2 regions of the Brevibacillus sp. NL20B1 genome follow, and region 2 is predicted to be linked to the other one. Evidence: riboswitches for the same ligand, from Rfam matches in the RefSeq annotation. Region 2 holds a riboswitch; the other holds the start of a gene.
The links. Region 2 has a riboswitch for glycine ahead of KDN35_RS14565 (alanine/glycine:cation symporter family protein). Riboswitches for the same ligand answer to the same signal wherever they lie in the genome.

Region 1 (15,664 bases), on a different contig from region 2:
CCGCCTTTTGAAAGTAGCCGATCGACAGGGTCGCCGGATTCCATGTGTAAAATCGGACGGTCGGCGGTACCTTTCCTTCGCTGTGCAGATGCAAAATCGCCTCGTCGACAGCCATGTTCATGGCCGGTGACATGGCTTCCGTGACGAGAAAACGCCATTGTTCCATAGTTCGACCTCCTCTTGCCCCATCCATTGTACGCCGCCGGCAGCCGGGACGGCAAGAGACGGACGATTCCATTGCACACGTGGACGCGCCTGTCCCTTATCGTTTCTTCCCCCACGTCACCGTAAGTTCTCCTCCCATCTTACCACATCATCCAGTCCGCCTGGCGTCGTCACCACCTGTAAAAGTGTCGAAAAGAGGCACTAAGCCGCCGCTCGGAGAATCGCGTAAACAAACAAAAAAGCCGGGCAACCCACCCGGCGCACATGATCCACGTATCGAGGCAGCCATTTTTACGTGACGACAGCCCATGCAAAGCGCACGTGACAGCTCGCCTGATAACCGTCCGTTCGGTTCTGGAAGTATCGTTCCTGGATATCGGCCGAGCTTGCGTTTTCATGCAGACGCAGCCCCACACGTTCCAACTCGACAGCCAGCGTCGACGGGTCGAGGGCCGTTTTCATCGGCTCACCGATCTTGCTTAGCTCCTCCCGCATCTCTTTATCGTGCGGCGCGCCTTCTTCCGGCACAAAGTAATCGAAAATCACTGCACTGCCCGCAGGGGCTATCTCGGCAATGGAACGAAGCGTTGCGAACACTTCGTCGCGCGTCAGGTACATGGTGACTCCCAGCCAGCTAAAAAAGCTCTTCGTCTGCACATCGTACGCCGTACGCTTCAGTGCATCAGCCAGGCGTTCCTTTGTGAAATCCACAGGCACAAAGTGGAGATGTGACGGGGTCTCCCATTTCAATTCAGCCAGCCGATCGCGTTTGAAGGCTTGCGTGGCCGGGTGGTCTGCTTCAAATACCTGCAGTTGACGCAGAAGATCGGGACGGCGGAACGCAAACGTATCCAACCCGGCCCCGAGTATGACATACTGCCCGATCCCTTGTTGTACCGCGAGCTCAAGGTTGTCTTCCGCATATCGCGAGCGGCTGAGAACATGAGACAGTCCCATCGCCTGCAGGAACGGCCGCAGAGCGTCAGCCGCCTGACCGGAGCGTGCCAGGCCGGCTTCCGGGACGGGAATCTGAAGGGCACTGGCCAATCCTTGTTCAATCAGCACACGTCTTTCCTCTGGTATCAGCTCGAAGGCGAGAAAATCATCAAAAATTTTCGGGGTGTCATTCATGGCATGGTAGGCGCGCATGTAGGCGGTCATGATCGCGGTCAGACTGACGTGGTTTTCTTGCAAGGTTATCTCCTCCTTTGTACTGCCGATCTTACAAGGAATGGAAAGACGGCGTGTACAAAGAAGTATACACAGACCAGCAAATTGTTTCAATCGTTAATTTTTAATCATATCATAAAAATTAATTTTTGTCAAGGGGTTAGGTCTCCAGCTGTGATGTTCGCAGATGTTCGCAATCTGTCGGGAGTCTTCCTGCTCGCAATCCGTATGTGGACAACGCAAAAACCGCCCGAAAAAAACGGGCGGTTTCAATCGGTTATGCTTGTTCCGGCTGGTAACGGAGGATCGGCTTGCGTGCTGCCGTCGCTTCGTCGAGGCGCTTGACCACCGTGGTGTGCGGCGCTTCCTGAACGATTTCCGGGTTTTCTTCGCACTCGCGGGCGATTCTCAGCATGACCTCGATAAACTCATCGAGCGTTTCTTTTGTCTCCGTCTCCGTCGGCTCGATCATCAGACATTCGTCGACGATCAGCGGGAAGTAGATCGTCGGCGGGTGGTAGCCAAAGTCAAGCAGACGCTTGGCGATGTCCAACGTACGGACGCCCAGTTTTTTCTGGCGGACGCCGGAGAGGACAAATTCGTGCTTGCAGACGCGGTCGTACGGCAGCTCGTAGGCCGACGCCAGCTTTCTCATCATGTAGTTGGCGTTCAGCACGGCGTTTTGCGAGACTTGCAGCAGCCCTTCCGGCCCCATCGTGCGGATGTAGGCGTAGGCGCGGACCAGGATGCCAAAGTTGCCGTGGTAGCCTTTTACGCGGCCGATGGACTGGGGACGGTCGTTGTCCCAGTAGTACGTGCCGTCTGCTTTTTTGCCCACGATCGGGGCTGGCAAAAACGGCTCCAGAATTTTTTTCACCCCGACTGGACCGGCACCAGGACCGCCGCCGCCGTGCGGACCGGTAAAGGTTTTGTGCAGGTTGAGGTGGACGACGTCAAAGCCCATGTCGCCCGGCCGGGCAATGCCCAGGATCGCGTTGGCATTGGCCCCGTCGTAGTACAACAGACCGCCCGCTTCGTGGACAATCCGCGCCATTTCCACGATATCTTCCTCAAACAGGCCGAGCGTGTTGGGGTTGGTCAGCATCAGCGCCGCCGTGTCCGGACCGACTGCCTGGCGCAGCGCTTCAATATCCACCAGGCCGCGCTCGTCGGACGGAATCGTCACGGTTTGCAGGCCAGCGACCGCTGCGGAAGCCGGGTTGGTGCCGTGGGCGGAGTTGGGCACGATCACTTTCGTGCGCTGATGGTCACCGCGGCTCTCGTGGTACGCGCGAATCATCATCAGCCCGGTCCACTCGCCGGCCGCTCCCGCTGCGGGCTGCAGCGTCACCGCATCCATCCCGGTGATTTCCGCCAGGTCGTTCTGCAGGTTGTACATCAGCTCCAGAGCACCCTGGACGCTTTCTTCCGGCTGATAGGGATGGGTTTGAGCGAAGCCCGGATAGCGGGCCACATCTTCGTTGATTTTCGGATTGTATTTCATCGTGCACGATCCGAGCGGGTAGAAGCCGTTGTCCACCCCGTGATTGCGGCGGGACAGTTCGGTGTAGTGACGCACGAGCTGCAGTTCGGACACCTCCGGCAGTTCGGTTGGCGTCTCGCGGATCAGATGCTTGGGCAGCAGCGCGGCCACGTCGACTTCCGGCACGTCCAGCGCCGGCAGGTTGTAGCTCACGCGGCCTGGTTTGCTCAATTCAAAAATGAGTGCTTTGTCCTTGTCGTTATGCACGTGTGATCGCCTCCAGTTCCTGCACCAGCGTGTCGATTTCGTCTTTCGTCCTCAGCTCCGTGACAGCGAGCAGCATGTGGCCGGACAGTTCCGAATAGGCAAGTCCAAGATCGTACCCGCCGATGATGCCCTTCGCGAGCAGCGCCTTGTTCACCTCTGCGACCGGCTTGGACAGCTCCACCGCAAATTCGTTGAACACCGGTGCTCCGAAGGTAATCCGGAATCCCTTTGCCTGCAGCGCCTGTTTAGCGTAGTGAGCTTTTTGCAGGTTCATCATCGCCATCTCCTGCACGCCCTGCTTGCCCAGTGCCGACAGCGTGATCGACGCAGCCAGCGCCATGAGCGCCTGGTTGGAGCAGATGTTGGAGGTTGCCTTTTCGCGGCGGATGTGCTGTTCCCGCGCCTGCAGGGTCAGGACAAACCCGCGTTTGCCGTTTTCATCCTTCGTCTGGCCGACGATGCGTCCCGGCATTTTACGCATCAGCTTGGACGTGGTGGCAAAGTAGCCGCAGTGCGGTCCGCCGAACGAAGCCGGGATGCCAAACGGCTGCATGTCGCCGATGACGATGTCGGCTCCCAGCTTGCCTGGAGCTTCCAGTACACCGAGGGAGAGCGGGTTGGCAGAAACGACCAGCAGCGCCCCTTTTTCGTGCGCAATCGGTTCGACCGCCGCCAGGTCTTCCACGGCGCCAAAGAAATTGGGGTACTGCACGATGACTGCGGCAGTCTGGTCGTCAACCAGCGCTTTCAGTTCGGCAAGATCGGTCACGCCGTCGCCGGTGAAGCCCGCTTCGACCAGCTCCACGCCTTGTCCGTAGGCGTACGTTTTCAGCACGCTGCGCGCCTCCGGGTGTACGGCACGGGAGACGACCACCTTTTTTCTGCCGGTGTGGCCAGCCGCCATCATCGCTGCTTCGGCGAGCGCGGTGACACCGTCGTACATGGAAGAGTTGGCCACCTCCATCCCGGTCAGCTCGCACACCATCGTCTGATATTCAAAGATGGCCTGCAGCTCCCCCTGGCTGATCTCCGGCTGGTATGGCGTGTAGGCGGTGAAAAACTCGCCGCGCAGCAGCATGTGGTTGACGACGCTGGGGATGTAATGCTCGTACACGCCGGCACCCAGGAAGTTGACGTGGGTGCTGAAGTTGACGTTCTTGCTGGACAGCCCTTGGAAGTAGCGGACCAGTTCCGGTTCAGAGAGCGCTTCCGGGATGTTCAGATTCCCTTTGAAACGCACCTCTTCCGGGATGTCGGCAAACAGTTCATCCACGCTGGAAATGCCCAGCGCTTCCATCATTTCGCGCTTGTCCTGATCAGTCTGCGGCAGGTAACGGTATTTCACGTGCGAGGTCCTCCTTTTCCACGCTTGCGATTCTTACGTCAGTTTTTCGGCCGTTTGTAGAAGGGCGTGGCCACGACTTCCGCCTTGAGGCGTTTGCCGCGTATCTCCACATCCAGCTTCGTGCCGATGGCAGCGAATTCCGCTTTGACCAAAGCCAACCCAACGTTCTTTTTCAGCGTCGGGGACTGGGTCCCGGTCGTCACTTCCCCCACCTGTTGGTCGTCGACAAACACCGGATAATGCGTGCGGGGGATGCCGCGGTCGATCATTTCGATCCCGACCAGTTTGCGGGGCGCTCCCTGTTCTTTCTGCGCCTTTAAAACTTCCTGGCCGATAAACGGCACGTCTTTGTCCACCTTGACGGCAAATCCGACACCAGCCTCGATCGGCGTAATATCCTTGCTCAGTTCCTGACCGTAGAGCGGCAGCCTTGCCTCGAAGCGGAGCGTGTCGCGCGCCCCCAGTCCGCACGGCACCAGGCCGTCCGCTGCGCCTGTCTCGAGTAGTTTCTCCCATACCTGGATGGCGTGAGCAGCGTCCAGGTAAATCTCGAAGCCGTCTTCACCCGTGTACCCGCTGCGGGAGACGAGCGCGGGCACACCGTCAATCAGCACATCCCGTTCAAAGCGGAAGAAGCCGATCTGCGACAGGTCGACGGGCGTCAGCCGCTGCAGGATGGACTCCGCCAGCGGCCCCTGCAGGGCAATCTGGGCTGTTTGCGGAGAAATGTTTTCGATCGTGACGCCGTCGATCAGATGCTGGGAAAGCCAGTCATAGTCCTTGTCGATGTTGGCCGCGTTGATCACCAGCAGGTAGTGATCGTCGGCAAATTTGTACACCAGCAGATCATCCACCGTTCCGCCGTCCGGATAGCACATCAAGCTGTACTGCGCCTGGCCCGGCACCAGTTTGGAGACGTCGTTGGTGGTCACGCGCTGCAGGAATTCCAGCGCCCGCTCCCCTTTTACCTCCACTTCCCCCATGTGGGATACGTCGAACAATCCTGCCTTCGTCCGCACCGCTTCGTGCTCCTGAGTGATGCTGGAAAACTGAACCGGCAGCTCCCAGCCGCCGAAGTCGATGGTTTTCGCCCCGTACTTCTCGTAAATCGGGAAGAGCGGCGTGCGTTTCAAAGTGGACATGAGGCACCTCCTGAACCGAATGAACTGTTTGTTGTAAAGCTGAACACAGCCGGCAAAGCCTCCGACGATCGCCCGGGCTCTTTGCCGCAAACCGATTGGCCCCAAGCAACCCGGAGTCGCCTTGCGTCCGGAACGTGAGCGATCGTTCATAAGGACGCGTTCACGAACGCAAAAAAGGACAGAGCGGAAGAATCGGAAAACGCCAAAGAAGACGGCGCCCCCATGTCTCCCCTCTGTCCTTGGTACCTGAGAGTTACCTTGCCGAAGCGGGCCAACCGGCACAGCTGGCAAGTTTCCCCGTTGGTGGCTCTTGTCGAGCTCTCTCCAGAGATGCGTCAAGTAGAGGTACTTTTGCCTGAGAGATTCACCGTCGCCGGCTTGCTCCTTCGGCGCTGTCTAAAGACAGTCTCTCCCTTCTACTATCATTCGCGTTGGATGTTGGGCCATACATAACTTTTTCAATTGATTCCATACTAAACAACAAACCTACACGTTTATCCTACCACGAGCGTGCTTTTTTGAAAATATGCAAATTGACATTCAACTCACGATTTCGTTAACAATTTTTTCTCGAGGACAAATATTGTTAACAATTAGCGCATGACTTATATGATAAATGGCATCCTTTAGTAATGAGGTGCAAAAATGACGAATATTCCTGTCTCGTTTGACATGAAATGGATTGATTTGCTTACGGAGCGCATGCGGCAGGACGGCCCTTGGGACAAATGGGAACTGTTCCAGTTGGCCCTGGAGGCGGAAGAAGCCATGCTTGTGCGCGAGTTCGACCAGCTCCAATGCCTCAAGTATCTGCCTTCCCTCAAACCCTATCCGCACCAGCTCAAAACAGCAGAACGCGTGTTGAACGAGCTGCGCGGCCGGGCCATCCTGGCCGACGAAGTGGGGCTGGGCAAAACGATCGAGGCCGGACTGATCATGAAGGAGTACATGGTCCGCGGCCTGGCCAAGAAGATTCTCGTGCTGGTCCCCGCCTCCCTGGTCATTCAGTGGACCAAGGAGCTGAACCAGAAGTTCGGCATCCCCGCTATCGCGCAGAAAAAAGAGTACATGTGGCGGCAGTACGACGTGGTGGTGGCCTCGATCGACACGGCCAAGCGCGACCCGCACCGCCGCCACGTGCTGAACATCGACTACGACATGCTGATTATTGACGAGGCGCACAAGTTGAAGAACAAGCGGACGCGGAACTACCAGTTCGTCAAGGAAATCCGCAAAAAATACTGCCTGCTCCTCACTGCCACGCCGATCCAGAACGAGATGGACGAGCTGTACAACCTGATCAACCTGCTGAAGCCGGGCCATCTTGGCCACACCAGCACGTTTGCCACCAACTACGTGGAAGGAAAGCGGCAGGCGAAAAACAACGAGCAACTCAAACACGAGCTGGACAAGGTGATGATCCGCAACAAGCGAAGCGACGGCGGCATCCAGTTTACCAACCGCGTGGTACGGTCCATCCCCATCGTGCTGTCGCCGGAGGAAAAGGCCCTGTACGACGGGGTCACCCGCTTTGTCAAGGAACAGTATCACTCCGGGACGGGCGGCTTCAACTCGCTCGCCTTGATCACCTTGCAGCGAGAGGTCTGCTCCAGCCGGGAAGCGGCGTTCATGACGCTGTACAACATGCACCAGCGCACCCCGGAGGACTCCCCGGCAAGAGCCGAGATCATGGAGCTGGTGGAGCTGATCAAGCGGATCGAGACCCACTCCAAGGCGGCAAAAACCGTGGAACTGATCCGGGAAATCAACGACAAGGTGATCATCTTCACCGAGTACCGGGCGACGCAGAATTATCTGCAAAAGTACCTGCATGAACACGGGATTACCTCTGTGCCGTTTCGCGGCGGATTTAAACGGAGCAAAAAAGACTGGATGACCGACCTGTTTCAAAACCGGGCACAGGTGCTGATCGCCACCGAGGCGGGCGGCGAAGGGATCAATCTGCAGTTCTGCAATCAGGTGATCAACTACGATCTGCCCTGGAACCCGATGCGCGTGGAACAGCGGATCGGCCGCGTCCACCGGCTGGGGCAGCAGCGGGACGTCCACATCTACAACCTGTCCACCGTCGGCACCATTGAACAGCACATCCTCAACCTGCTCTATGAAAAAATCGACCTGTTTGAAATGGTGATCGGTGAATTGGACGACATCGTGGAGCGGCTCAATCTGAATCAGACACTGGAAGAAAATCTCATCAGCATCATCATGGACTCCCGCTCCGAGAGGGAAATGGCCGTCAAGCTGGACAACATGAGCCAGGCCATTCGCGCGATCCGGGAGGCAAACCGGTCGCGGGACGCGCTGCCCGATGTGGCGGAACACTAACCGATCCCGGTGATTGGCCGCGGCTGCCGGCCAGCATTTTATAGTCAGACGGGAGGGAAACGATGCATGCAGCAAGAGCAGATACGCCGATTTACAGAGCGCTACCTGGCCGCCTTTTCCGCCCATATTATGGAGACGCATCCCGACTACCTGACCGTAAAGCTGCCGGTCGAGGTGGACAAAGATATCGGCAATAGACCGTTTTACTGGACCTGGGTGGAGAAAATGAATCTACCCTACCAGCCCATGGTGCTCACGTTTTACTTTGACAGCGAGCGGAAGCCGGAGGGACTGCGAGCGGAGCACCTCCATCTCGGCGCAGGCCGTCTGCAGCAGATCTTTCAATCCGCCCGCAAGCACGGAAGTTTCGTCTGCATGTACGAACAAACCGCATCCCCCCGACCGGGCGGCCGGCGCACCACCCCGCTCGTTCCCTGGCTGGGATTGAACTGGAAAGTCTCCTTTATTTGCGACAAAAAGCGGGACATGCTGCTCCATTTCGGGATCAACCTGCACCAGCCCCAGATCGTAACCGACTTTTACCCGTTTCTGCAGCAGCTGTCGCTCGCCCCGTCCATCCCGGATTACTGCTACACGCTGGAAAGACGCCTCTCTCTGACAGAGGCCGCCGCCATTGCCGAACGGGAGACCCGCCGCCTGCTGGACGCAGAGGACGGACGCTGGGCAGAGGAAGCGCGGCAGCGGCTCAATGAAGAGTTGCAGATTCTGGAAGCGTACTATGCCGAGTTGGTCTCCCGTGAAGCGGAAAGCCGCGAGCGCGACAGCGGCGCGGCGGATGGTGACGAATCCTCGGACAGCGGGAAAAGCGGCGGCAGTGAAGCACATGCTCTCTCTTTGCCGGACGTTCTGGCGAAGACGGCGACAGAAGCTGCTCAGGTGAACCAATCTGTCCCGGCTCCCCCTGTCCATATTGCACCGCCCACCGTCCAACCTGCGACCGAACCGTCTGCAGCCCGGGAGGAGCCGCAGAGCAGCGGCGGCCGCATCCTGGACTTTTTGCGTGCCAACGGCATACCCGAAACGCCGCGCGAAGAGATCGACCAGACAGAGTGGCGCAGCAGCACGCCGGAAGAGGAAAAGCAGCGGCGCATGGACGAACTGCACTGGCAGTACGAGCCTCGCATCGAGGTGCAGTTTATCAATGGCGGGCTGTTTTACCTCCAGTCCGCGCCTCCCGCCAAAAACAGGCGAATTCTGTAAAAGAAGTGCGAGAAAAAACGATCGCAAAGAGACAGATAGCAACAAATCTTTTTCGTCAACCTGGTTACAATAGGTACCAAGAAGCCTTGTACAAAAGGTGGTGCATGCTTGTGGCCAGTAAAATGACCCGATCCGTATGCGCACTGCTCTGTGCGCTCGCGATCGCGTGGCCGGCCGTCACGCACGCCGAAGAGACGGATTGGGACAAGCGTTTTCACACGCAGGTTCAGCAGTGGATGAACACGATCATCGAGCGGGATCCCAGTTTCCGCGACTGGAAAAACGCCCAAATCGATGCTCAATCGCTCGGTGCCAACCAACATCAGTGGCTGGTCAGCATCACGCGAGACGGCAGACAGGTGGGTTACATGGTGGTGGGCGAATCCCCCGCTTCCGGAACACAGCCGACGTTTGTGCTGCTGGAATACGGCGTAGGCGAATACATTTTGTTCGACGACGCGTTTGCCCCGCGCGCAGTGGCGGCGGAACCGGTCTATGACGGATTCGCCTCCCACTGGCTGGTCGCGCGTCAAGAGCAGCGGGAACTGGTGGACGCCAAGACGGGCGAAACGTACCCCGCATCCGCTGTTGCCGGCCCGCCGGTGATCACCACGCTGTCTAAAGCCGAACTGGTTCGCCCGGAAGAAGTCCTCACTGCTGCCCGCGTGCTGTCCGGTGCAGTACAGGACCCGTTTGACCGGATTGACTGGCTGACCGACACGTCCAACAGGCGTCAGCTGACCTGGACAGACCTCTGGCAAAAAACATCCGCCGGCCCGGTAACGCTTACTGTGCCGCTCCACCACTCCAATGTGCTGGCACCGTTTGCAGTGCAGTCGCTGCATCTGTGGAACGGCCGCGCGGCATACGTCGGCGTCTGGGACGAGGGGCTGCGCTTCGTTCCCTACGCATACGCGATGAAAGTGGGACAGTTTCATGCTGTTGATACCGGCGCACACAAAACAAGCTCTCTGCCGGAATGAACCGACAGAGAGCTTGTTGTCTGGGCGGCTGTGTGCTGTATGGGATCAGCTCGCCGCGTCCGTTTCAACGCCTGATTGGGGAACTGCCCCGTCAGCACCGTCAGCTATGCTCAATGGGCGACAGTCGGGTGTGTACCGCATGAAACACTTCCTGGGGAGTCATGCCAGCGGCGTTGATGACCGGAGCACCGGATATGGTTTTGCTCTGGTCGTTCAGCACGTTGACATCCTGGCCGGTGATCACGATGGCGTCCACCATGTTTTGCCAGTTGCCCAGATCCACCACGTCGTACCCGTTGTCACGCAGCATTTTGCGGATATGGGTAAGGGAACGTTCCACTGCCACTCTCGCCATATGCTACCTCCATCCGGCTGGGATTATTTGCGCCATAACAGCTTGATTGACATCGGGATGGCCCCGAACCAGCGCGTGGACCAGGCCTCGCGCGGCTGTTTTCGCCGCCGCCGCTCTTCCTTCGGGGTCTCCACATACTGCACAAACAAGCGGGTCAGGTATTTTAAATACTCCTGAAACGACATCACACGTGCCTCCTTCATACGCACGTTTCCGCGCCGTTTGCCGTGAAGGCGGAGCGCTTTCTTCCCCTAGTCTCTCCCGATCAGGCCGCTTTCAACCATCCTTCCGCGTATTTCCGCCACGATATCGGACACGTCCTTGCCGGTTGTGTCGATTTGAATCGGGGCAAAATCATACGCCCCTTTCCGCTCGTCCAACAGTCTCCGCACCCGTTGCGCCATGTCGCCGGCGATGAGCGGACGGCCGGTATCTCCTGCCAGGCGGCGGATCAGTTCCTCCTCCGCTGCAGACAAGGCGATCACCGTTCCCTCACTCAGCATGAGCCGGACATTTTCCGGACGAAGCACCGCTCCCCCTCCGGTGGTCAGCACCTGCGGCTTCTCTTGCAGCAGCTCCCGCAACATGGCGCTTTCCGCGTCCCGAAAGTACTGCTCTCCCTTTGTAGCGAACAGCTCGGGAATCGAGCATCCCTCCCGCTCTGCGATCGCCTCGTCCAAATCGCGGTGCGGAATGCCCAGATCCTTAGCCAGCGCGCTCCCCACCGTAGTTTTCCCTGTTCCCATGAATCCGACGAAAATCACATTTCCGTATGTCATCGGCTGTCTCCTGCCTTTCGTAGTCGTAGATGACTGTCCGCAACGTCACTGCAAGGTCACGGTCTTTGCCTCTTTGTCATAGGAAACCTGCGCGCCAAGCCCCTGACTGAACAAGGTGAGCGGCGCCATCGTCTTCTCGGCGATTTCCAGCAGCGGCTGCCCCAGATCGACGCGCTGGCCGTCCCGTTCAACAACGCGTTGGCCCTGTTTGAGCACGACCTGATGCCCTCTGCCCTGCACCATCGTCGCCTGCTTGTCCGGCAACCAACTGACGCGATACCCCATCCGTTCCGCCACTTCGCGCAGCGGGAGGTAGACGGTCCCGTTTTTCACCCTCGCTGGAACGGATGGGTAAAAGCTCGTCCCGTTCACGATGGTCGTCACATACGGTTCCAGCTCCACCTGACGCAAGGGCGCCTTGTTTTCCGTCCGGACATTGGGGACGAAGTAGCGCGCTTCTCCTTTCAGCACCTGGCCCAGCGCCTGATCGAGGTGCTCCGGACCGATAACACTGCCGTGGTAGGTGCGCTGCACGCGCTGCAGGAATTGTTTGTAGGCGTCGTCGCCGATCTGCCTGCGCAGGTGGTCGTACAACAGCGCCCCTTTGGAGTACCAGGTCCAGTGGAACTCCTGTTCACCGGCAAACTGGTTGAGCCGCTTGCCCAATCGGCCGGACGGATAGAGCTGCTTCAACTTGTCCGCGTCGCGGCTGTACGATGACAGGAGGGCGGCGGCCTTCTGGGAACCGTAGCGGTGCTGCAGATAGTGATAGACGCTCATTTCCACCAGCCCCTCGTCCAACCAGCCGTGCACCGCTTCCAGCGTGGCGACGCTGTTGTACCACCACATGTGGGCCACCTCGTGCGGCAGCCAGTGCTCGATCAGATTGTTGTGGTGCATGTCCCGCTTAAACACCGCCATGTTGGCGTACTCCATCGCATACGTCGTGCCGGTGCCGGTCTCGGCAATCGCCACCCGGGGATACGGCAGCGGGCCGTACCATTCTGTATAGACCGGAAACACAGACCGGGCGATCGCTTTGATCCGCTCGATGTTGCCCTTGTCCACAGACGCGATGTCTACCGTCAAATTGGGCGCAAAGGTGATCGTCTCCACATGGTAGCGCGGGCTGCCCACCAACGCAAAATTGAGCAGGCGGCTGCCGCGGTACCGCACTTCCTGCCGGTTGCCGGCCAGCGGCTTGGTCTCTCCCCTTCCCCAGGAGCTCACCCATTGAAAGCCCTTTGGCGACACAAACGACACGTCGTAATCAGCGTAATGGTACACGAACGGATCGCCGAAATTGACCCGCTGCGGCGGAGTGTACCAATTGCCGCGCTGGTCCATCGCACCCAGCATCGGATACCAGGTGGTCAGCGTCCAGATGTCGTCCTTTACCCCAAAACGGGTGCCGCGGCGGGGAACGGGATTCTCAAAAGTGACCGTCAAGCTCCCCCGCTTCGCCGAACCGAACGGATTGGTCAGATGGACAACCGCCTGGCGCCGTTCGAATGTAAGCGGCTTGTCCCCGGCGCGAATCTCCTTGATCGTCATCAGATTCCATGGATAGTCGTAGATGAACAGGCGAAGATCCGGCGTGCGCGGATTATCGAACTCCACCGTGACACTTCCAGCAATCATCGCCTTTGTCGTATTCAGTTCAGCACGAATCGTATAGGTCGGATGCAGATCTTTCACATAGGAGGGCAGCGGCGGATTGTAGGCGAACGGATCAGCTCCCGCCCCTGCCGTCACTGTCGCGTTGTTTATGAAAAACGGCGCCAGCACAGGCCACTTGGCGATCACCCCGACCGAAGCGAAAACGATCAAAATTGTCAAACAGATCAACAAGCTCGTTTTGTGCAATGGTTTCATGTCAGCCCCCGACTCATAAGCGACAAGCACGATGTTATTTCGTCGCAAAGCTTATCCAATTTATTGTAGCAAATCTCGACAGGGCTGAATAGAAAATCTTGCCACAACACAGCTACATGACAGCGGCCCGCATGCAGCGACACCCCATTCATAACAGCGGACGCGCTTACTCGCTGCGGCTGTTATGGGTCATTACCACGTCTCGTACATGATCTCGCCCGTGTAGGTCAAATCGTACCCCCCGATCGCAGCCAGTTCGTCGCGAAACGATGCCGATCGCAAAATGTCCCGCACGATCTGGATCAGCTCCTCGTTTTCCGCGTTTTTCAGGATGACCAGATCGTACCGCTCCCGAATTACAGGCAAAAACTCCACTCCGACGATCCGGGCAGCCTTTTCGATCCCCACGCCGACGTCCGCTTCCCCCCTCGCTACTGCTGCGGCCACAGCGAGGTGATTCGCCTCTTCCCTGTCGTATCCAGCCACGTCCCGTCCGGCGATGCCGTGCAGCCGGAGCTGTTCTTCGATCAGGGTGCGTGCTCCTGACCCTTTTTCCCGGTTCACCATGCGCACCCCGGGTTTGCCGAAATCGGTCCAGTCGACTATCTGCTTCGGGTTGCCCGCCCGGACGTAAAAACCGGCCCAGCGGGACAGCAGATTGACGATCACGTAGCGGTATCCGCACAAAATCCGCCGCACATACGGCGTGTTGTATTCCCCGGTGTCGCCGTCGAACAGGTGCGTGCTGACGACATCCGCCTCACCTGCGTACATCGCCAGCAGGCTGTTGATGCTGCCCGCATAAGCGCGAAGCGGCCGCATCGTTTTGCCTCTGCGTTCGAGATGACTGGCCAGCATGTCAAGGCTGACGTCCTGACCGCTGATGATAACCTGACGAACGTGCTGCGCTCCCTGCGGCCAGGCGCTGCGCTGCATGGGCGTCACAGGCGCCGAAGCGCTCGGAACCGCCGCTGCCATGCCGGATACTCCTTTTGCTCTCGCCTTGTACGCTTCCAGATCGGACGCGTCCACCCGCATCTGCCGGCCGACGCGGTACGCGGGCAGTTCCCCTTTTTTGATCAAATCGTACACGGTCAGTTTGGAGATTCGCAGCATCTTGGCAATTTCTTCAGTCGTGTAAGAAATGTCGTCGTTCATCGCCGCCTCCCGGATCAATTGCTGACTTGTCTTTCTCCATTTTCGTTTACTATTCACATGTTTGCAATTGATCAATTGAAATCATTCAGATAATCTAATTATAACTAATTATTATTACATATAACGAAACACAACTCAGGAGGTCGTATCATGCAAAAACAACTGACGGCCATCCTTGCGGCACTCTGCATGATGTGGGCCGCCGGGTGCGGTGCGCAGACCTCAGACCAGCAAACCGCCCCGCAGCAGCCATCGGCCAAGCCGGCGGAAACGACACTGATGGTCTCGGCTGCCGCCAGCCTGACCGACGCGTTGAATGAGCTGAAAACTGCGTTTGAACGCGAACATCCCGGAGTGGTGATTAGCTATAACTTTGGCAGTTCCGGCAAGCTGGCCTCCCAAATCGAGCAGGGCGCTCCCGCCGACGTCTTTTTGTCCGCCAGCAAACAGGATATGGACAGGCTGGAAGAGAAACAGTTGATTGTCACGGACACGCGCGTTGACTTTGCCAAAAACGAGCTTGTACTGATCTCGTCGGCTTCCAGCCCGCTGGCGCTTTCTTCATTTGAAGAGCTGGGCGATGATGCCGTCAAGCATCTCGCCGTCGGCGAACCAACGACCGTCCCGGCCGGCCGCTACGCCAAAGAAACGCTCGAACACCTGAAGATGTGGGACAACCTGTCGGACAAGCTGGTCTTTGCCAGCGACGTGCGCCAGGTGCTGACCTATGTCGAGTCCGGCAACGCCGAAGCCGGCATCGTCTACGCGAGCGATGCGGCCATTTCGCCCAAGGTGAAGGTGATCGCCGCAGCCGAACCGGAGTGGCACAACCCGATCGACTATCCGGCCGCCGTCATTGCCGCCTCCCGTCAGGCGGACACCGCCAGGATGTTTCTTGCGTTTGTGACCAGTGACAAAGGCAAGGCAATCTTTAAACAATACGGATTTCACGAGTAGGAGAACAGAACAGGAGGCGGACACATGAATCATCCCGAATTGACACCGCTGCTGCTGTCGCTGAAAGTGGCGGCCCTCTCCACCTCCATCGTATTTGTCTCCGGTCTGCTGATCGCCCGCTTCCTGACGCGCAGGCACTTTTGGGGCAAGCACGTACTGGAGTCCTTTCTGCTGCTGCCGCTGGTGCTGCCCCCCACCGTCGTCGGATTCGGCCTCCTGCTTTTGTTTGGAAAAAACGGGATAATCGGCAAGTGGCTGACGGAGTGGTTTGGAGTCCAGGTCGTCTTTTCGCTGACCGGTGCCGTAATCGCTTCCGTGGTCGTGTCGTTTCCGTTGATGTACCAGAGTGCCGCCGCCGCCTTCAGCGGGATCGACCGGCGGTACGAAGACGCTGCCCGAACGATGGGGGCTTCGG
Region 2 (15,664 bases):
CACCAAACTCTGCATGACCTGACGGGGTCATGAAAGGAGAGGAACGGGTTTGTATCCTTTTTCGATCGCACACGTGACGTTGAACAATCTCACCATGCAGCTGATCACCCATCTCGACGACAAAGTGGCGGGAGCCGGTTTTCGCAGCGGAAACCGCCTCTGGAGCGATTCGCTGGAGCATGCGCGGAGCCTGTTAAAGCCGAAATGCCGTGTTCTCTATGCCGGGGGCCATCTTGGCTCGGCGGCCATCTATCTGGCAAAGGCTGAGCCGTCGGCGACCATCTACTGCTTTGAGCCTGACCCGCTCAATTTCGCTCTGTTGACGGTGAACCTTCACCTCAACCAGGTTCAGAACATTCATGCGTTTCCCTACGCGCTGGGAAAAAGCGGGCAGTACATCTCGTTTTTCAAGAGCGCCTGGGACTCGTCCGATCACCGCTGTGCGATGCCGAAAAGCAGCGACATGGAAGTATCGATCTTCCGCAGTCTGCCTTACAAAATCCAGATGGTGAACCCCGTGGAGATGTTCAGCAATTGTTACGGCTTCACCGTTCCCCCGCTGATGGATCTGATCGTGATTGACACGCAAGGGGCCGACTTCGCCATTATCGAAGCGTGCCTGCCGCTGGTGAGCAAGGACACGACGATCATCGCGGAGTACTCCCCGTATCACCTGTACCGGTACGGCACCACGAGGGAAGACGCCGCGCGGGTGCTCAAGCATTTTTCGCGGATCTCGCTGAGCCGGGAGCAGCCTGCTACCGTCCAGCAGCTGTTGGCGATTTACGACGACTACTACGCCCAGTACAAAGGCTTCTACGACATCTGTCTGAGAAAGTGAAAGGAGGCTTTCTTACATGGGAGGAACATGGACCGAGTCGTTCATGCTCTTTAACGTCCCGCTGGAAGCCAAATTTCCGCAATCCCGGATTGGTGCCGGATTATTTGTAACCGCACCGCATGACGATGGGAAATAGCGCAAAAAGGGAGGCCGAGTGCATTGACCCGGGCCCCCTTTTTGCCGCATTTCATTTTGGAAGGGAGTGAGACGTATGTCCCAACAGGATCTTCCTCTCGTCAGCATCATCACCCCCTCCTACAATCAGGCGGGCTTTATCGCGGAAACGATCCAGAGCGTTTTATCCCAGGACTACCCGAACATCGAGCACATCGTGGTGGACGGAGGATCAACGGACGGCACAGTTGCCCTCCTGCAGCAGTACAGCAGCACTCTGGGGGAGCGGTTTCGCTTCGTGTCCGAGCCTGACCGGGGCCAGTCCCACGCGGTCAACAAAGGAGTAGCCATGGCAAAAGGGGAGATTATCGGTTGGTTGAACTCCGACGATACGTACGTGGCGGGAGCGGTCAGGAAAGCCGTGCAGGCATTGCGGCAGCATCCGGAATGGGCAATGGTGCATGGCAATTGCTTCGTCATCAACAAAAACAGTCGTGCCTCTTCTTCGCTCACGGTCAGCACCGCCACGCTCCAACGCCTGTATGAGAGCTGCTGTGTCTGCCAGCCTGCCGCGTTTTTCCGCAAGCACGTGTTTCAACAGCTGGGGGGTGTGGACGAATCCCTTCATTTTTGCATGGATTACGACTTGTGGATTCGCATAGCCAAACACTACACCATCGGCTACATCCCCGAGCATCTGGCAAATACCCGCGTTCACGAAAGCTCCAAAACTGCAACCCAATGGCACTCGGTCGGGATTCCGGAAGTCCTGCAAACCGTCGTCAAGCACTTCGGCTCGATCTCAAATACGTGGATGAGGTACGCGGCTCCCTACCTGCGCATGGGCACCTACTCCCTGCTGCGCCAAATCAAGGCCAACGCCGCCCGCAAACAGACTCCCAAGGTCACGCACATGAACCGGTACAAGGATTTGTGGGTCCCCCCCATGTTCACGGCAACGGTGGAAGCAGATCCGAGCAGTCCGGCCCACCTCTTGCTGGTCAAGGGAAGATCATCCCAGCACATCCCGTCCCCATACGAGCAGGGGGTCCATTTCCAGTGTTCCGTCGTGGTCAACGGACGGCTGATGGCTGTGCACCAGATCACAAAACCATCGTTTTCATTGGAGATACCGCTTGACAAAAGCCGGTTGAAAAACGACGTGGCCATCTTTTCGTCGCGGTTTATCTCTCTTGAAAATCAGGTGTACCCGATGAAGCGGCAGGTCAGCTTCATCGCGGAGGATGTGCTTCCTCTATCCCAGGACGAAGCACGGCTCTATCAAACTATTCAGCATGCGTCCCGCACGCCATAGCCGCAACCGTCACCCCGTGTACAACTTGGTCTCGATTACGGCCGCTGCACCTGCGACAGCGAGAAGCAGCAGCAGAGGAAAGGCGGCCGGTACATAGACGTAAAGCGCGACGACTGCCGCTGCCGCCCAAATGCCTACGCACCAATGGCAGCTGAGCAGCATGCCGAGCCAGCGGCGCAAGCCTTCCCCGTGAAATTCGATATGCCGGATCAGTTGACCGACAGCGTCGGTCTCATACTTCTCCGTAAAGAAAGGCGCTCTCAGAAACGCAGTGATTTCGTCAAACACGATCAAGTGGGTCAGGCGAAAACTGGCCAGCACCAGAATCGCCAAATCCAGCCACGAGACGCCTTCCATACATCCCACTCCTTTTCCTGATACGTTCTTGGTTCTTTACCTCTTACGCTTACAAGGAAAGGGCGATCCGGTTATTGGCCGCAAACTGCAGCCCCTGTTCCTGAAAGAATACATAGCCCTCGACCGTCACGGTGTTTCCGGTTTCCGGTTTGGTGACGGAGAACTGGAAATTCTGAAACATCTCGGTTGTGTTCGGCTCAATCCTCACGGGATGAATCGGTGCCATCCAGTACTCCCCTCGTTCTTTCGCCTGCGTAAACCAGTCATTCTCCAGATACCGCCACCCTTTGATCCCTGCAGAACTTTGCACGGCGAGCGTTTCCACCAAATTGGGCGGCAGGATTTGTCCCCCCATCTTGATGCTGTCAGGCGGATCGGCGCGAAGGCAGACAACCGGATTGTACAGCGCTTCTGTTCCCGTATTTTTTACGCAAATATTGCCGATGAGCAAAAACGGCCGGTTTTCGACATCGGACCGCAGCACGGTGTAGTCGAAAAACACCTCTGCTTCCAGCCGCCTTGCTTCCGCCTGCCGGAACGTTTCCGCCAAAGGGACAGCTTCCTGCACAGTAACTTGCGGCTCCGCCTCGTCCGTCCTGGCTTCAGCCGTGTCAGGATCAGGCTGCACATCGATTGTCTGTGCGCCCAAGGCCGCCTCTGTCTCCAGAGGTTCCGTTGGAGCCGCTTCCTGCTGTTCGTTCACCCCGGCGGCGCTGTATGCGTCCGTTTCCTCCCCCGCATTCTTTGCTGCATCTGCCGAATCCGCCTCTTCCGCAGCAGCGCTGCCCCCAAACGCTTTCAGCAGATGGCGCGACAGGTATGACAGCGGTGAGATACGCAGACCGGTGAGAAAGTAATGAAGGATTCCGGAAGCGAGAAAAAAGGCGATGCATTCTGCGTACGCCTTGCGCTGCTGTTCATCCGTTCCCTGAGGGAGTTGAAATTGAACCGCGATACCGGAGGAAGCAGAGCGGGCTTCCCGCAGCAGTTTTACCACGCAGTTGATCCCTGTTTGCTTCAGTTCATGGTGGAGGCAGTCAACCAGCGTCCTGCGTGACTCGTTTTCGCTGCGAAACACGATCAACTTGGGGGAGACGGATGCGCGGATCTCCTTGACGCTAAAGCGGATCGCCACATCTTTTTTGAGAATCTTCGCCGGTTCTCCGATCACGACCTCTGCCCCGTACTCGGACAGAAACGCCTGCACCCTGTTCAAAATCTCACATTCGTAGGAGGCGTCTTTTCCGGCTTTTCCCACCGCCAGGACACAGACTCTCCCCTTTAGCCCGGAATCGAGCTCAATCCGCTTCTGTTCGGCATCCCATCTGAGCTGAAAGCCATTCTGTTTGCAGAACAGGCGAAAGGCGGGAACCGACATGTACGGTATGGTCCCGCTGCGCTGTCCCGCGTAATATACCTCGACGTCCATGCGATTCACTCCTCCAATGGGTATTTCCCCATCCGCTGTCTAGTGTATGAACAGCCGGCACCATGCGTGAGACGTGAAGCGGTCATTTTCCGAGAAGACGGGTACCCCCTTCTTCGTTCTGCCATACCATGTCAGGAGAAAGGAGTGATCCCATGTCGGACGAACACCTGCCGTTGGTTTCCGTCATTTTTCCGGCCAAAAATGAGGGAAACAACGTGCGCACCACGCTTGAATCGCTTCGCGCCGCGAAAACGCGCTATCCGTATGAGATCATCGTGGTGGATGACGGTTCTTCAGACAACTGCTGCGCCTTTTTGCAAACAGAAGAACAGAATGGCCGGGTCAAGCTGATCACCACGCCTGGAATCGGCGCAGCTGCTGCGAGAAATCTGGGAGCGGAACACGCCAAAGGCACCTATCTGATTTTCTGTGACGCCCATCTGACGTTTCCGAATTACTGGATCGACGGTCTCGTCGATCTGATCAAGTCCGGGCGCACCGATGCGGTATCTCCCGCCATCGCGTCGATGCAGGAGCCCCACAAGGTCGGCTACGGCCAGACGCTTGACCAGCGATTGGGCGTAGTCTGGACCCGGCATGTAAACCGACCGGAACCATCCGCCATCCTCCCCGGCGGCTGTCTGGCCATGCCGAAACACGTCTTTATGGACATCGGCGGTTTTGACAGAGGGTTTCGCGTCTGGGGCTTTGAAGACATCGAAATTTCCATAAAATTATGGTTGTTTGGTTACCGCTGCCATGTACAACCCTCGGTCAAAATCCTCCACCTGTTCCGAAAAGCCCATCCGTACAAAGTGGAGTTTGAGCATGTGTACTACAACATGCTGCGAATGGCGTACAGCCACTTTAACGAATCGCGGATTGCAGCTTGCAAGAAACTGATCATCCACGCCGATCCCAACCGGATTGAGCGCGAGGTGCTGCAATGCGGGGCCGTGGCCCAGCGTCTGCGGTATTTCGCCCGTCGCAAATACGACGACGACTGGTTCATGCGCCAGTTCGCCATTCCTTTCTAAACAGAAGGGCACGAAGCGAAGGCTGCGCGAAAAATGGGCATTCGTTGACAAGCAAATCTCCCGCTGCCTCCATAGTATGTAATGCAAAATCAAATACCCTATAGAAAGGAAGGGTTGTACTGGTGCATAAAGTGAAGCCCATCAGGGGTTACCAAGTGCCGACACCTACACCGACGCCAACCGCACCTCCGCCGATTCCCAACAATCTGCAGGAAGAGTGCATCCGCGTTCAAAAGGTGTACGACTGGGTTGTATTTGCCAACAGGGACCGCAACAAGGTTCCCATTCCAGACGACTGCCGGCCGTTGGTTGACGAAGCCATCCGTGCGGGACAGGACATTACGATTCAGTGCGTGGAACCGATCGTACCGCCGCCGTTCCCGCTGATTCCGAAACCGCAACCCACGATTTCGCCCGAATTTTCCTGCCGTGTCATCGGCATTCGCCGTGAGACGATCACGGTTGGCGGTGCTACCGTCCGCGTAGGCGTTGTCCGGTTCCTGTTCGGTGCTACTGTGTTGCTTCGCATTTTTGCTGATGGTACGTTCCTGTGCGAATTCCCGGCGACCATCCAGTTTGATGACGAAGTGGTGCTCTGCCTGCCGGAGCCGCTGGACGAAAACAACATTCTCTGCCGGATTACCGCAATCGAGTGCACGCCGATCGGCAGCGTTCTGCTCGGCGGCATGGTAGAATTGGAGATCACGATCTGCAAGGAAATCCAGGTGGAAGCGGAAGTAAAACTGGAGGTACTGGCCAAGTTCTGCGCACCGCGTCCGAACGACATCCCGGTACCGACACCGTCCCCCGGTCCTGGTTTCCGCTGCCCGCCGATCGTCTTCCCGCCGCAGTGCCCGACGATCTTCCCGCGTGCGAACTGCGACTGCCAGGCTACAGTCAATACGCTGCTTACCGGCGTAACAGTAAGCCTCGGCCTGCCGCCGCTGGCACCGGTAGAAATCGGTACCGTACAGTTGATCGCCGACATCTGCCCGAGCTGCAATCCGTCGGCCAGCACGTTCACTTTCAACTTCTTCGATACGCCTGGTCCGACACCGCTGCCTGACGTCATCCCCGGCGACCAAAGCTTCAGCCTCACGCCAACGACGATCAGCTCGCCGACGTGCATCACGGTTCTGCCGGACCTTGGTCTGGGAATCGTTCTGCCGACCATCCTCCTCGGTCTTGTCGTTACCGGTACCGGCGTGAGAACGTTCACGGCAACAGGCACGCAAGAAACGGTGAACTACACGCTCGTCTTGGCCGAAACCGGTCTGGGGCTGCCGGACGTCGTGCTCCTGCTGCTGACCAACGGAGCCGGACTCCCCATCTTCTCCGCAGCACTTACGATTGTCCCCGACGAGCAGCTGCTGGTCCAAGACTGCGTAACGTTCCCGGATGTAATCCCGACGCCGTCCATTCCGTAATTCGCCAGAATCGATACAAAACGGGAGAAGAGTTGCTCTTCTCCCGTTTGTGTGTTGACAAAGTGGCCGTTGCAAGGAGAACACGTTTCCGTCATCCGCTCCGTGCTCGCCCAGCAAGGAAGCACAAACTGCTCGCTCCGCATCGATTTGCGGGGGATCGCCAAAGCCGCATAGCTACGCAGCCTGTTCAACGGTGGCGATCCTTTTACCCGCAAATCGCAGCTCCGCTCGGTAGGGCTCACAAGTCGCTCTGCCTGGAAACGTGCTTCTCCTCGGTACAACCGGTTTGTCTTCAGTACGACGGGAGAAGAGTTGCTCTTCTCCCGTTTCTGTTTTAAGTGAAACATATACTCGGCCGTAACAGCCTAACTCTTCTCCGCTTTTTCACACTTCCCGCTCCCTTACATATGTCTATAGGGGAACACACACTGCAAAGGAGGAACGTACGGTGCTGAAAAAAAAGACCTCCAGCAAAGCGAAGCCGGAGAAGGAAAAGCTTCTCCTGCTGAAGCGGCAAGCGCAGTTTTTTGAAGCGAAAGCGAACCAGTACTACGAAGAACTACAGCTTGCCAGCAAAAAACTGAAGGAACTGCGGGACCGGGAAGAATGGCACAACCAGCACCTGGAACAGGTAAAACGATCACTGACAGAGCAACAGCGCAGGGCAGACGAATTGAACCGCGTGGTGGCCGAACTGAAAGACCGGGTGCACGAGCTTGAACAACTCGAGGCAAGTCAGCTTGTCCTGCTTGAACAACGGGACCAAACCATCGCCTATTACAAGGAAAAGGAGGCGGAATGGCAGAAAACCCTGGAAGAGTGGAGGGAAATCGTAAGGGAAGCCCAGGGGGCGATGCTTTCAGAGGACGTTGCGCAGCTGCTGCAGCAAAAAGACGACATCATCGCCTACTATCAGGCCAAAGAGGCGGAGTGGAGCGAAAAATGGGAGTTGTTGAACCAAGAAGTCAAGGTGCACCAGCAGCAAACAGCCGACGATGCCCAGCGCATCAAGCAGCTGGAAGAAACCATCGCCAGCTACCAAACAAAAGAAGCCGAATGGCAGGGAGCGCTTGAAGAACTGACGCAGCAGCTTCACCAGCGAGACGACATCATCGCCCGCTATCAGGCCAAAGAGGCGGAGTGGAGCGAAAAATGGGAGTTGCTGAACCAAGAGCTCAAGGAGTACCACCAACAAACAACCGACGATGCCCAGCGCATCAAGCAGCTGGAAGAGACCATCGCCAGCTATCAGACAAAAGAAGCCGAATGGCGGGTAGCGCTTGAAGAACTGACGCAGCAGCTTGAATCTTCCCGGCAAAACGAGGAAGCGCTGACGCAGTTGCTTCACCAGCGGGACGACATCATCGCCCGCCATCAGGCCGAGAAATCAGAATGGCAGCAGCAGATTGATGAATTACAGCAAAAATTGATACACGCATCGACTCAATCGGAGCGGGAAGAAACCTATCAGCAGCAGCTGAAGGAGAAGGAAGAAGTGATCGCCCGCTTGCAGGCGCAGGAAGCGGAATGGCAGCGGGAACGCCAGGAGTTGAAGAAGACGATCAAAGACTTGCAGAAAAAAGAAGAAAAGTACCGGCAGGCCATCCACGATTACCAGTCACGCGAATCGCGAAGCAAAAAAGGGATGGAATCCCCTGCTGCTGCCCAGCAACAGCAACTGGCAGCGGGAGGCACGCCCGTGTTGAGACTGCCGTCCAACAGCGCTCACGCCTCTTTTCTCAAACCGCACACGTCTGCAGTCACTGCCTTTAATCCCTTTAAAAACGCGTAACCATGCACCCAGACCGCCCGTCCTTTCCCCGACTGCACTCCGCTGTGCAACCGCCGTTCCCTTCCTTTCCGCCGACGAATACATCATAGTATACGCCGAAGGAAAGGAAGGGATTTTCATGACACCGGATCAGATCCGCGCACTCTACAGACAACGGCAAATGAGGCCTGTCCACACGCACCCCCATCTTCCGAGCAACAGTCAGCAGCACGTATCCCCTCCAGGACATACCGGATGGGGCAAGTCGCACGTGGTCAAATCGTTGCCGCAACGAAGATCGGGCGGTTGCTGCGGGAGGCGTTTCAAGCCGTAGTCCCATAGGCATCGTCCTGCCGCTGGCTTATCATGTGTGGCGAGAGATGGTTGTCCACTGCACTGCTGAACAGCCCTATGAAGCATGTGGACTGCTGTCGGGGAGATGCGGACGGGCGGAGACCATTTGGAAGATGGAGAACGCCGATAAAAGCCCCTTCTCGTTTTCCATGAGAGAGGAACAGATTCGCCAGGTCTTTGCCCAAATGGAACAGAGAGGGGAACGTCTTGTCGCCATCTACCACTCTCATCCGGCCGCTCCCGCTTATCCATCGCCGTACGATATCGAGCACGCCTGTTATCCGGAGACTGCCTATCTGGTCCTGTCCCTTGCCGGACAACAGCCGGTTCTGGGATGTTTTCGCATCCACGGCAAACAGGTGACGCCGCTCAGATGTATCCTTTATTGAGTGACGTTGGTCTTGATTGACCGGGCATGTCCCATCTCTTCACAGTCGCGAAACAGTATATAGAAAAGTTGGGAAGCGGGAGCCGTGGCTCCCGCTTTTTTGTCGTCAGGAAAGCTGCTCCGCTTTCGTCAGCACCTCCGCTTTTTCCCAACTGACAAAGGTGTCCTCCCAGAATATTTGATACCATTCCCCGTTCACCGCGATGACGATTCCTCTGGCTCCGTCACGGGTGTAGACAACGCATTCCCCCGGCTTAAACATGTTCCACCGTCCATTACCCCAGTCTGAAAATAATCCCGTGACCGCCTTTCGGGTATTCCCACTTGATGTTTTCGTACGGACAGCCAATCCGGCAGCTTCCGCATTCGTGACATCCCTCGTACCCCACATGCATGCGCACACCTTCCCACTTGTACACTTCGGCCGGACAAAAAATCGTGCACAGCTTGTCAGGACACTTGGTGGCACAGATGTCCGCATCCAGCACGTGCAGGTGTGACTTGGTGTCTGCCTTGAAGCGGACGAGGTACTGCTTTTCCTCGATCGATTGGCCTGCGGGCAGCTCTTTCATCATTTCATCACCCTCCATGCCTGCATCAGATCGCGGGCCATCTTCCATTTCTCCCTGGCCGTGCCCAGATCACGCCAGATTTTCTTTTGCTTCTCCCACTTGGAACTGCCGTCCACGGTAAACATCTGGCTGGCCGCCCGGTTCATCATGGGAATATATCGCTCGAAATACTGGGGAGAACGTTCAAAGTGATGCGTGGCGTCCTGATACTTTTTCAGGTCCTGGCCAATGAAGCTGTCCAACAGTCTTTTGCGGTACGTATCCAGCGTCTTTTCGGAAAAGTCTCCCGCCGCTTTGGCCTCCAGGATTGCTTCCGCCGCCAGCACACCCGAGGTCATCGCCATGTTGGAGCCCTCGCGGTGGATCGCATTAACCAGTTGGGCTGCGTCCCCTACCACCAGTACGCCGTTACCGACGATCTTGGGCATGGAGCGGTAGCCGCCCTCCGGGATGAGATGGGCCAGGTACTCCTGCTGTTCGCTGCCCTGGATGTAGGGGCGGATCATCGGGTGATTCTTGACGTAGTCCAGCAGTGCATAGGGTTTGATCTTATGCTTGATCAGACCGGACAGCATTGCTCCCACGCCGATGTTGAGGCTGTCCTTGTTGGTGTACAGCCAGGCGGTGCCGAGAATGCCTTTGGTCGAGTCGCCGAAGATTTCGATCGTACAGCCCTGATCCCCTTCCAGATTAAAGCGGTCCTCGATGATCTTGCGGTCCAGCTTGAGCACTTCCATGACAGCAAGGGCCACTTCGTCAGGCCGAAACTCCTTGTGGAAGCCGAGCGACTTGGCCAAGAGCGAGTTCACCCCGTCGGCCAACACTACCACGTCAGCGAACACCTCTCCGTCCGGCCGGTCGGTGCGTACTCCCACCACCTTGCCGTCTTCCACGATGCACTCCCGCACGACCGTTTCGTTTACCAGCAGGGCCCCCTGCTGCACTGCCTTGTCGGCAAACCACTGGTCAAACTTGGCGCGCAGCACGGTGAAGTTGTTGTACGGCTCCTTCGCCCACTCCAACCCCTTGTAGCTGAATGTCAGCGCCGATTGTTCATCCAGCATCATGAAGCGCTGCTCCACGATCGGCCGCTCCACCGGCGCTTCCTTGTAAAAGCCGGGGATGATGTCCTCCATCATTTTGCGGTAGAGCACTCCACCCATGACGTTTTTGGAGCCGGGATATTCGCCCCGCTCCAGAAGCAGGACGTTGACACCGGCCTTCGCCAGCGTGTAGGCGCACGCCGTGCCCGCCGGTCCGGCCCCGACGACGATTGCATCAAACTTTTCCGCCATACTGCACCTCCTTGTCCGATTCCGCCTGAAGCGCCTCGATCAAGAGCGGGACGATTTCAAACGCGTCACCGACGAGGCCGTAGTGGCACGCCTGAAAGATCGGCGCGTCCGGGTCCTTGTTGATCGCGATGATCAATCCGGAGTTCTGCATCCCGACCAGGTGCTGAATCGCTCCGGAAATGCCAATGGCAAAGTAGATTTTCGGCGTCACCGTCACCCCGGTCTGCCCCACCTGATGCTGGTGGTCGATCCATCCCGCCTCGACGGCATCCCGGCTGGCCCCGACCGTCGCGCCGATTGCCTCGGCGAAGCGGTGGATCAGTTGGAAGCCCTCCTTGCTGCCCATCCCCTTGCCGCCGGCGACGATGATGTCCGCCTCGTCCAGCCGCACTCTCCTGCTGGTTTCGCGGACGATCTTCAGCACTTTGGTGCGGATCTCTTCCTCTCGCAGGGGAATCCGCTCCTCCACAATCTGGCCTGTACGATTGGGATCGGGCGGCAGTGCCTTCATCACCTTGGGCCGGACGGTGGCCATCTGCGGCCGATGCTTTTTGCACAGGATAGTCGCCATGATGTTGCCGCCGAACGCCGGACGGCTGGCTTCCAGCAGGCCCGTTTCTTGATCCACGTCAAGCATCGTGGTATCGGCGGTCAGCCCCGTCTCCAGATCGGTCGCCACGGCGCTGGCCAAATCCTTGCCGGTCGACGTGGCTCCGTAGAGCAGGATTTCCGGTTTGTGCTTCTGCACGCATGCGATCACGGCACGCATGTAGGACTCGGTCCGGTAGTAGTGAAAAATCGGGTCATCGTAGAGATAGACGACGTCCGCTCCGTACTGGAAGGCGACCGTCGCCAGTTCACGCACCTGGTCGCCGATCAGCAAGCCGGAAAGAGGCACACCCCGCTTGTCAGCCAGCTTTCGCCCCGCCCCCAGCAGCTCCAGCGACACCGGGGCGATCCGGCCGTCCTGCTGTTCCAAAAACACCCAGACCCCGCGGTACTCCTCCAGGTTCATGCCCGTCCCTCCTTTGCGCGAAACAAATCCTTCTTCTCCGCCAGGATTTCCATCAGCCGGTTCACCTGCACGCGCGGGCTGCCCTGCAGCTTTTCGCCCCCCTTGGGTTTCTCCGGCGGCCACACCTTGGCGACGATCGTGGGTGAACCTTTCAGCCCCAGCAGGCTCCGATCCACGTCCTCCAGGTCGTTGACGGACCAGATGACGGGCTGGTAGCGGGCGGCGCGCAGCATGTTGGGAAGCGGAGAGTACGGCACCTCGTTGATCTCCTTTTCCACGGAGAACAGACAAGGCAGCGTGGACTGGACCACTTCGTACCCGTCCTCCAGTTTGCGGTGGACGATGGCGTATCCCTTCTCCTTGTTGATCTCCACCACCTTTTTCACATTGGTCAGCGGCGGTATGTCGAGCCGTCTGGCGATGCCCGGCCCCACCTGCCCGGTGTCGCCGTCGATCGTCATCTTGCCGCAGATGATCAGATCGATCGGCTTCTGCTTGGCGATTTTCTCCAGCGCCTTGGTCAGCGCATAGCTGGTGGCCAGCGTGTCCGCCCCGGCGAATGCCCGGTCGGTAATCATGTAGCCCTCGTCCGCACCGATCTCGATGCACTTGCGGATCGCCTTGACGGCCGGCGGCGGTCCCATTGTCAGCACGGAGACAGTGCCGCCGTAGCGCTGCTTCAGCCGGACCGCCTCTTCCACGGCGTGGGCGTCATACGGGTTGAGAATGGCTGGAGCGCTGGATCGGTCCATCGTGTTCGTCTTCGGGTTCATCTTGATAACCTTCGTGTCCGGCACCTGTTTGATACAGGCGACGATATGCAGCATGCACAAATCCCTCCTCGCTGCCAGCTGCGGTCTTCAGCGAAGTCCCGCACGGGTTGTCTCTTTTTTAGGCGCATCTTGGGCAGCGTGTTGTTCATTGTTATAACGTATTGCGGGGAGCTGTCACTTAGACCTGGAATATGGGACACGTTCGAAACATTTCACAAGATTGACAGAAGTTTAATTTAGCTATATATTTTTTCTGTCAAATTGCATACGAGATCGGATGAACCATTCAGGAAAAGATCGGAAACGATCTACCGACGGGGCAAGGGAGCACATCCCGAAACTCTCAGGTCTTGGCAACAAGTGAAACTGAATGGGGACGAACCTCTGGAGAGACCCCCCTACCCGCATCGGCGAGGGGCACGGGCACCGAAGGAGCAAATTCGCGCAGCAATGCGAATGAATCTCTCAGGTAAAAGGACAGAGCGAACGACAGCTGCAAAACGACCGGAATGGCGCAAGGGGCTTATTGCTCCCCTGATTCCCCATGAACGGGCCGTTTTGCGTGTCCATGCCCGCTCCAGAAACATTTCATCCGCGATGAAATGTTTTTTCTTTTGTACGCAGATTTGTACGACAAACAAGGAGGAAACGACATGGACAAGCTGCTGCATTGGCTGGATGTAATCAACGGTTACGTATGGGGACTGCCCACGCTGGTGCTGCTGGTGGGCACGGGCGTAATGCTGACAGTGAGGTTGAGAGGATTGCAGTTCCGCAAACTGTGGTATGCCTTGAGGCTGGCCTTTGGCCGGCAGGAGAGCGGCTCGCCTGGGGATATCAACCACTTTCAGGCGCTGATGACAGCGCTGGCCGCCACCATCGGGATGGGCAACATCGCAGGTGTCGCCACTGCCGTCGCCACGGGTGGTCCCGGCGCCATCTTCTGGATGTGGGTTACTGCCCTGTTCGGCATGGCCACCAAGTATGCCGAAGCCATTTTGGCGGTCACCTACCGGATTCGCGAAGCGGACGGCCGCTATTCCGGCGGCCCGATGTACTACCTCGAACGGGGATTGAAGCAAAAATGGCTGGCTGTGCTCTTTGCCTTGTTTGGCACGCTGGCTTCGTTTGGGATCGGCAACATGGTGCAGGCCCACTCGGTGGCGGACGCGCTGCATTTGAACTTCGCCGTTCCCCCGCTCGCGTCCGGCGTGGCTCTGGCGCTGTTCACCGCGTTCGTGGTGCTGGGCGGCGTGCGCAAGATCGGCCAGGTGACCAGTGTTCTCGTGCCGTTCATGGCCCTGTTTTACATCGCCGCTGGCATTTGCGTCGTCCTGTTCCACCTGGACCGGGTGCCGCAGGCGGTATCCATCATTCTCGAAGGGGCCTTCAACGGGACGGCGGCCACGGGCGGCTTTTTGGGGGCCACGGTGGCGATGGCGATTCAAAAAGGAGTGGCCCGCGGCGTCTTTTCCAATGAGGCGGGGCTGGGCAGCGCTCCGATCGCGGCCGCTGCCGCCAAGACCGACACGCCGGCCAAGCAGGCGCTGGTCTCGATGACAGGCACCTTTCTCGACACCATCATCGTCTGTACGATTACCGGACTAGCCCTGGTGACGACTGGCGCATGGGAAACGGGCAAATCAGGAGTGGAGGCGACGACCTACGCATTCCAGACCGTATTTGGCCCGGCCGGCAGCTACGTGCTGGCTGTCGCCGTCATCCTGTTTGCCTACTCCACCATTCTCGGCTGGGCCTACTACGGCGAAAAGTGCTTCGAATACCTGGCGGGCAAGGATTCCGGCCGTTACTTCCGCCTCGTCTTTGTGGCGATGGTGAGCGTCGGTGCAACGCTGAAGCTGGACCTCGTCTGGACGCTGTCTGACATTATGAACGGGCTGATGGCTGTGCCCAATTTGATCGGCCTGATCGGTCTCTCCGGCGTCGTCGTGGCGGAAACGAGGCGCTTTTGGGAACAGGAAGCAGCCTGCACCGCGAAACGAAAGCTGGCTGGCTGACACGCTTTGCCTGTTACCTGATCTCGTTTACGAATGAGCGCCTGGCTGCTGCTCGACCGCCATCGTCAGCAGCTTTTCCAACGCCTCCAGCGCCCGCTGCTCGTCAGGCCCGTCAGCGGTCAGGGTCACCTGCTCACCCTGGGCAACGGTCAGCGACATGATGCTGATGATGCTTTTTCCGTTTGCCGTCTTCCCGCCTTTGCGCAGACCGATGTCACTGGCAAAAACGGAAGCCGTTTGCACAAATGCGGACGCCGGACGGGCATGCAGCCCTTGGGGAAGGGTGACAATCACTTGTTTTTCCAACATGAAACATTCCACTCCCAATCTCTCTTTGCAAGTGTTACACCTGCGGCAGGGCGGCGATCAGTTCTTTCACCTGGTCCGTCCTGGTCAGCCCGGTCGCCTTGTCGACGATGGAGGTATAGATGTGCGGAATCACGTGTTGGACCCCCTCCTCCAGGCAGGTTTCCACCACACGCCGGATGGAGGATGCGTCGATGCCTCCGGTCGGTTCGAATACGGACAGACCGCAGCGCACTGCCGCGCGAGCCATCGCCCGCAGTTCGTCGAGGCGTTGGCATCCGTTCACCGGGTAAAATTTGACTGAATGCACGCCGATCTCCGCCAGCATCGCCGCAGCCGCCTCGCAGGAGACGGTCTCCTGCCAGGTCCCACTTACGGGGCCGGTCGATATGATGACCCGGCCCGGTGTGCCACTGGGGGCGATCAGCGCGTTGACAATTGTATCGCTGCTCCCTGCCTGCTGCAGGCAGCCCAGTGTGTAGCCGGCGGCGGGAAACACCTGGTTGACATGGGCCGGTTTTGTCCGTGCGGCCACCTCAGCCACCTTGTTCCACTGGGTCGGGTCGCCGGCCCCCAAACCCACGGAAACGGGCACGCCGGCGCGCTGGAACGACTCTACGGCGGCAGCGGCGGCATCAACGTCAGGGTACGC

Region 1: another riboswitch for glycine. It lies ahead of gcvT (glycine cleavage system aminomethyltransferase GcvT); the one in region 2 lies ahead of KDN35_RS14565 (alanine/glycine:cation symporter family protein).

What each region holds. Positions count from the first base shown of each region.
Region 1 covers NZ_JAGTPT010000006.1:46,269-61,932, reverse strand. The annotation lists gene KDN35_RS05965 (lipoate--protein ligase family protein) at 1-166, opposite strand, end outside; gene KDN35_RS05960 (class I SAM-dependent methyltransferase) at 457-1,359, opposite strand; gene gcvPB (aminomethyl-transferring glycine dehydrogenase subunit GcvPB) at 1,613-3,085, opposite strand; gene gcvPA (aminomethyl-transferring glycine dehydrogenase subunit GcvPA) at 3,078-4,430, opposite strand; gene gcvT (glycine cleavage system aminomethyltransferase GcvT) at 4,469-5,572, opposite strand; glycine riboswitch at 5,906-5,998, opposite strand; gene KDN35_RS05940 (DEAD/DEAH box helicase) at 6,218-7,921, shown strand; gene KDN35_RS05935 (YqhG family protein) at 7,988-9,142, shown strand; gene KDN35_RS05930 (hypothetical protein) at 9,253-10,125, shown strand; gene KDN35_RS05925 (YkuS family protein) at 10,226-10,480, opposite strand; gene KDN35_RS05920 (YqzE family protein) at 10,504-10,665, opposite strand; gene KDN35_RS05915 (shikimate kinase) at 10,732-11,259, opposite strand; gene KDN35_RS05910 (stalk domain-containing protein) at 11,305-13,098, opposite strand; gene KDN35_RS05905 (substrate-binding domain-containing protein) at 13,327-14,292, opposite strand; gene modA (molybdate ABC transporter substrate-binding protein) at 14,443-15,249, shown strand; gene modB (molybdate ABC transporter permease subunit) at 15,274-15,664, shown strand, end outside.
Region 2 covers NZ_JAGTPT010000021.1:50,366-66,029, forward strand. The annotation lists gene KDN35_RS14500 (FkbM family methyltransferase) at 50-841, shown strand; gene KDN35_RS14505 (glycosyltransferase family 2 protein) at 1,053-2,270, shown strand; gene KDN35_RS14510 (DUF1360 domain-containing protein) at 2,280-2,627, opposite strand; gene KDN35_RS14515 (hypothetical protein) at 2,677-4,056, opposite strand; gene KDN35_RS14520 (glycosyltransferase) at 4,209-5,093, shown strand; gene KDN35_RS14525 (BMQ_0737 family morphogenetic spore coat protein) at 5,249-6,520, shown strand; gene KDN35_RS20125 (hypothetical protein) at 6,572-6,694, shown strand; gene KDN35_RS14530 (coiled-coil domain-containing protein) at 6,969-8,312, shown strand; gene KDN35_RS14535 (M67 family metallopeptidase) at 8,672-9,034, shown strand; gene KDN35_RS14540 (hypothetical protein) at 9,140-9,295, opposite strand; gene KDN35_RS14545 (ferredoxin family protein) at 9,309-9,605, opposite strand; gene KDN35_RS14550 (FAD-dependent oxidoreductase) at 9,605-10,900, opposite strand; gene KDN35_RS14555 (electron transfer flavoprotein subunit alpha/FixB family protein) at 10,884-11,915, opposite strand; gene KDN35_RS14560 (electron transfer flavoprotein subunit beta/FixA family protein) at 11,912-12,742, opposite strand; glycine riboswitch at 13,063-13,179, shown strand; gene KDN35_RS14565 (alanine/glycine:cation symporter family protein) at 13,342-14,706, shown strand; gene KDN35_RS14570 (HPr family phosphocarrier protein) at 14,734-15,015, opposite strand; gene KDN35_RS14575 (KDGP aldolase) at 15,050-15,664, opposite strand, start outside.